Azospira inquinata: one gene and its partner. The protein of the gene in region 2 interacts with the protein of the main gene of each other region in a pairwise test. Links are inferred from orthologs where the notes say so. Each region holds a gene or a part of one and is shown on either strand. Other genes may lie near its edges.

Region 1 (3,018 bases), 230 kb from region 2 along the record:
CAATATCCGCCCGAGCCAGGGTGGATTTGGGATGGGGCGGATTTCTGGCGAAATACTGCTTGATGCCCCGGAACAGGGCATCGGCCATCTGCTCCTGATAGCCCTGGTCGATGAGCTTCTTTTCCTCTTCCGGGTTACTGATGAAAGCGGTCTCCACCAGCACGGACGGAATATCCGGGGCCTTGAGCACGGCGAACCCTGCCTGCTCCACCGCCCCCTTGTGCAGGCGGTTGATGTTGGAGAGTTCCCCCAGCATGGCCTTGCCCAGTTTCAGGCTGTCGTTGGCGGTAGCGGTCTGGGACAAATCCAATAGGGTCTTGGCCAGCACCGGGTCCTTGCCCCCCAAATTGACGCCACCGATCAAATCCGCGTCATTCTGCTGCTTGGCCAGCCAGCGGGCCGCCGAACTGGAAGCTCCCTTGTCGGAGAGAACAAAGACGGAGGAGCCCCGGGCTTCCGGATTAACCCAGGCGTCGGCGTGGATAGACACGAACAGGTCGGCCTGGACCCGCCGGGCCTTCTGCACCCGCACCCCCAGGGGCACGAAAAAGTCCGAATCCCGGGTCATCAGGGCCCGCATATTGGGTTCCCCATCAATCCGGGCCTTGAGCAGGCGGGCGATATTGAGCACCACATCCTTTTCGTGGTTACCCATTTTGCCGCTGGCTCCCGGATCTTCCCCGCCGTGCCCCGGGTCCAGGGTCACCGTCACCAGCCGGTCCACCACCCCCTTGCCACTCCGCTTGGTGTCGGCGCGCTTGGGGGTGGGGGGATCCGCCGGCTTGGGATCCTGGCGAGCCACGGTTTTGGGACTACTGGGGGTACTAGGGGTGCTAGGTGCGGGCTGGAGATCTGGAGCAGGCGCCACATGGTCCGGCTGTCCCTGCAAAAGGGACAGGAGGGGATCCACCGGATGGGCCGGATAGATGTCCAACACCAGCCGGTCCGCGTATTCCCCCACGGGCTTCAGGGCAAACACCTGGGGCGCCACCTCGGTCTTCAATTCCATGACCAGACGCACCACCCCGGGCTTGAAGCGGCCGGCCCGCAAAAGCTTGATATAGGGATCGTCCGGGCCCACCTTGTTAGCCAGGCCTTCCAGAACCCCATTGAATTCCACGCCCTCGATATCCACCACCAGGCGTTCCGGGTTTTTCACCGTAAAAAAGGAGTACTTCAACTCCCCATCATGTTCCAGAGTCACCCGGGTGTAATCGGTGGCGGGCCAGACCCGCACTGCCAGAATGCCCGGACGGCCCATGGCCGCCTTGGCCAGGGGCGTGACCAACAAAGCCATGGCGGCACCGCCAGCCTGCAACAGACGGCGGCGAATCAGGCGTTGGGATTTACTGAATTGAGCTGTTTTACGCATCGCTTCCCCTCCTCGCTACCCGGCTGTAGCACCACTGTCCGCCCCCCTTCTCCCTCCTGGGAAAAGACCACCCGCAAGTCGGGCGGGGGCAGGTAAGTTCCTGCTTTTTCGGGCCATTCCACAAAACAGAGGGCCCCCTGCCGGAAATATTCGTCCAGTCCTGCATCGAGAAACTCATCTGGATGATTGAAGCGATAAAAATCAAAGTGATACAAGTATAAGCTCGAAAGTTTGTAAACTTCAACCAGGGTATAGGTAGGGCTTTTCACCGGACCGGTATGGCCCAGACGCCGCAACAGGGCCCTCACCAGGGTGGTTTTCCCACTGCCCAGATCCCCTTCCAGGAACACCACCATGCCCCCTTGCACCAGGGGCGCCAGGGCCTGACCCAGGGCCTGGGTAGCAGCCTCATCAGGCAGATGCAAAGCCGGCGTCGGCTGGTTATGATCGGACGTATGCACGAGTTAGACTCCACAGAAAATATGCCCCAAACCACCCTCCCGGGCCCTTTGGGCACGGAAGACGGGACGGATTGGCCGACCACCCTGGGGCAATGGGCCCGGGAACTGGGCTTCAGCGCCCTGGGCATCGCTCGCCCGGACCTGAGCCGGGCCGGGCCCCAGCTGCACCGCTGGCTGGAACTGGGGCGCCACGGCCACATGGATTATATGGCCAAGCATGCGGACCTTCGCCTGGCCCCGGAGCGCCTGGTGCCCAACACCTTGAGCGTTATTTCCGTGCTCCAGTCCTACCTGCCCCCCGGGGCCGACCCGGCCCAAATCCTGGCGGACGGGGAACGGGCCTATGTGGCCCGCTATGCCTTGGGCCGGGATTATCACAAACTCCTGCGCAGCCGGCTGCAAAAACTGGCGGAACGGCTGCAAGAGACCATCGGCCCCTTCGGCTTCCGCTGCTTTGCCGACTCGGCCCCGGTGCTGGAGGTGGAACTGGCGGGTCAGGCCGGTCTGGGCTGGCGGGGCAAGCACACCCTGCTCCTCACCCGGCAGGGTTCCTGGCATTTTCTTGGGGAAATCTATACGGACCTGCCCCTACCCGCCGCCCAGCCCCAAACCAATCACTGCGGCCAGTGCCGGCGCTGTCTGGACGTCTGCCCCACCGGCGCCATCCTGGCCCCCTACGAACTGGACGCCCGGCGCTGCATCTCCTACCTGACCATCGAACTCCACGGCCCCATACCGGAGGCCTTCCGCCCCCTGCTGGGCAACCGCATCTACGGCTGCGACGACTGTCAGCTGGTTTGCCCCTGGAATCGCTTCGCCACCCCGGGGGACCCCCAGTTTTCTCCCCGGGAGGGCCTGGATGCGGCCACCCTGCTCCAGTTGTTCGCATGGGAAGCCACGGATTTCAACGATCGCCTGGCGGGCAGCCCGATCCGGCGCATCGGCCATGAACGCTGGCTGCGCAATATCGCCGTGGCGCTGGGCAACGGTCCCGGAGGCCCAGCGGTGATGCAGGCCCTGCGCCGCCGTCTGGACCACCCCTCGCCCCTGGTGCGGGAACATGTGGCCTGGGCCCTTAATCGGTTAACGGGAAAAAAACCCGACTGATTTCCCGGGTATTCCGTTTTTCCCTGTAAAAACAAGTTTCAGGACGTTGGAAAAAGAAAAAGCCAGGCAAAGCCTGGC
Region 2 (2,892 bases):
GGGGGGGAGCTGATCTTCATCGTGCCCCGGGATTTCATCAAGCTCACGGCGGCCAAAAAGCTCAATCGCTTTCTTTTCGACCAGGGCACCATCACGGACTTTTTCGAGACCGGGGATGCCCGGGTCTTCGACGGGGCGGTGCCCAACTGCGCCGTATTCCGCTTTGAAAAAGACCGGTTCGACCGGCGCCTGGAAGATGGCCGGACCTTCCATTGCGTGGACGGCCAGCTCCTTTTCCTCAAGGGGGATTACACCGTGCCCCTGGGAGACCTGTTCGAGGTGCGGGTGGGGGCCGTTTCCGGGGCCGACCCGGTCTTCCGCCATCCCCAGGGCAATGCGGAATTTGTCTGTTCCAAAACCGTGGATACGGGGGAAACCCGGACCATGATTTTCGGCATCCGCCACCCCCATCTGGAGCCCTACAAGCGCCGCCTCCTGGCCCGAAAAATCCGCCCCTTTGACGAAAGCAACTGGTGGATGTGGGGCCGGGTCCATCACCAGAGCGACCGGCCTCGGCTGTACGTGAATCAGAAAACCCGCCGGGCCCAGCCCTTTTTCCGCCACCCCTGCCCCAATTACGACGGCTCCATTCTGGCCCTGTTCCCCAAGGATCCGGAGATGGACCTGGACCTGGCCCAAGAGCTCCTCAATACGGCCGTGGATTGGCAGGAGCTGGGCTTTGTCTGCGACGGCCGCTACCTCTTCGCCCAGCGCTCCCTACAAACCTGCCTGCTTCCCGCCGCTTTCAACACCCTTAGGCACCTCCATCCGGTGGGCCAGCCCCCGGCCCCGCCCGTCGGGGATACGGCTAACACGACTGGGACGGCGGCCGCCTCGGACTTGAAGCGGGCTTAGGCGCCTGGCGGCCCCAGCGGAGGCTTGGGCTTGGGCTTGGGCTTGGGCTTGGGCTTGGGCTTGGGCTTGGGCTTGGGCTTGGGCTTGGAGCCAGGGTCCGGGTCGGGGCCCCCCCTTAACGCCCCCTTACCGGTTCGTCCCATTCACCGTGCCGGTCCGCTCCGTCCCGCCTTCCCCGGCGGAGTGCCCCCCAAAATCAGGCCACAAAAAAGCCGACCGGCAACACCGATCGGCTTATTAGGTTTTTCCGGCAAACCGGTCCGCTAGCCTTAGCTCCCCAAACGCCGCTTGGCCTCGAACAGGCACACCCCGGCGGCCACGGAGACGTTCAGGCTTTCTACCGCCCCGGCCATGGGGATGCGCACCAGCTGGTCGCAGTTTTCCCGGGTCAGGCGGCGCATGCCTTCCCCTTCCGCCCCCATGACCCAGGCAGTGCCCGTGGGCCATTGGGCGGTGTAGAGGTCGTCGCTCCCCTGGTCGTCCGTGCCGATGACCCAGATATTCCGTTCCTTCAGCTCCCGCAGGGTGCGGGCCAGATTGGTGACGGTGATGTAGGGCACGGTTTCCGCCGCCCCGCTGGCCACCTTGATGGCGGTCTGGGTCAGGCCCACAGCCCGGTCCTTGGGGGCAATGACAGCATGGGCCCCCACCGCATCCGCCACCCGCAGGCAGGCCCCCAGGTTATGGGGATCGGTGACGCCGTCCAGGATCAGGAGCAGGGCCGGTTCTTCCAGGGTATCCAGCACGTCATCCAGGGCGGGCTGGCGCTCGTTGGCATCCACCCGGGCCACCACGCCCTGGTGGCGCATCCCCGGGGCCATGCCGTCCAGGCGCTTGGCTTCCGTAGGAATGACCCGCACATCCTGGGCCTGGGCATGGCGCAGCAGATCCTTGGCCCGACCGTCCTGACGCCCCTGTTCCAGGTAGATTTCCTGAACGGCGGCCGGATTGTGGCGCAGCTTGGCGATGACGGCGTGGAAGCCGTGGATGAGACGGGAGGGGCGGGTGTCGTTCTGAGCCATGGGGAACCAAGGGGGAAAATCGGGAAAGGCCGCCATTCTAGTCCAGGGGGGCGAAACCTGCTGGAAAAGCGCGGTTAGGGTAGGATGATCCCCACAAGTAGGGATAAAGGGCAAATTTACGGAAATATTCCCTTGTTTCCGGCCGAGGGCCTCTCTAGTATGGAGAAAAAGCTCAAGAAATCCCGGGGGGCTCCGTTAAATCAGGAGCTTGGAGACAAATCTTAGCGTAACTTTTTAAGCGCCACGCCATCATGCTCGATCAAGCCCTGCCCAATCTGGATTCCTGGGTCAGCTATTTCAGTCAGGAAAACCTGCCCATCCTGCGCCGTACCGCCCGGCAGCTGGCGGCTGCCCGGGAAAATATTGACGACATCAATGGCCGGGATATTGCCGCCATCGTGCTCCAGGACCCCCTGCTCACGGTGCGGGTGCTGGCCTACATCCAGCCCATGGCCAATCAACGGCTGCGCAACGACATCACCACCATCGACCAGGCCATTGTGATGCAAGGGGTGGAGCCCTTCTTCCGCCGCTTTGAAAACCTGCCGGTGGTGGAAGATGGCCTCAGCGCCCATCCCCAGGCCCTTCTGGGGATGCTGCACACGGTGCGCCGGGCCCAGCGGGCGGCCCGCTACGCCAACGACTGGGCCTACTGGCGCCACGACATGAATGTGGAAGAAGTGGTGGTGGCCACCCTGCTCCACGAGCTGGCGGAAATCCTTATCTGGTGCTTTTCCCCCACCCTGGCCCTGCGCATCAAAGCCATGAAGCGCATGGACCGGAATCTGCGCAGCACCGTGGCCCAGCACGCCGTGCTGGGGGTGACCCTGGCGGACATCCAGCAGGCCCTGTGCCGGGCCTGGCACCTGCCCGAGCTGATGATTACCCTGACCGACGACAAACAGGCGGACCATCCCCGGGTGCGCAATGTGCTCCTGGCCATCAATCTGGCCCGTCATTCCGCCGAAGGCTGGGACGACGCGGCCCTGCCCGACGACTACAAGGACATTGCCAA

The links.
Region 1: the proteins of rlmB (region 2) and tsaE interact in binary tests that used the Escherichia coli proteins (3 or more experiments, as listed by UniProt). The link is inferred for Azospira inquinata from one-to-one orthologs.

The regions. Positions count from the first base shown.
Region 1 is NZ_CP064782.1:697,246-700,263, forward strand. What follows is about bases 84-3,001. They hold tsaE (tRNA (adenosine(37)-N6)-threonylcarbamoyltransferase complex ATPase subunit type 1 TsaE), read right to left. Parts: upstream 1,834-3,001; coding sequence 1,333-1,833; downstream 84-1,332. Other genes in these bases: Azoinq_RS03050 (N-acetylmuramoyl-L-alanine amidase), read right to left, coding at 84-1,372; queG (tRNA epoxyqueuosine(34) reductase QueG), read left to right, coding at 1,855-2,940. Also shown: more of Azoinq_RS03050, read right to left, coding at 1-83. UniProt on the Escherichia coli protein: Required for the formation of a threonylcarbamoyl group on adenosine at position 37 (t(6)A37) in tRNAs that read codons beginning with adenine.
Region 2 is NZ_CP064782.1:470,980-473,871, forward strand. Bases 2-2,793 are described here. They hold rlmB (23S rRNA (guanosine(2251)-2'-O)-methyltransferase RlmB), read right to left. Parts: upstream 1,878-2,793; coding sequence 1,125-1,877; downstream 2-1,124. Other genes in these bases: Azoinq_RS02075 (Eco57I restriction-modification methylase domain-containing protein), read left to right, coding at 2-855; Azoinq_RS02085 (HDOD domain-containing protein), read left to right, coding at 2,129-2,793. Also shown: more of Azoinq_RS02075, read left to right, coding at 1-1; more of Azoinq_RS02085, read left to right, coding at 2,794-2,892. UniProt on the Escherichia coli protein: Specifically methylates the ribose of guanosine 2251 in 23S rRNA.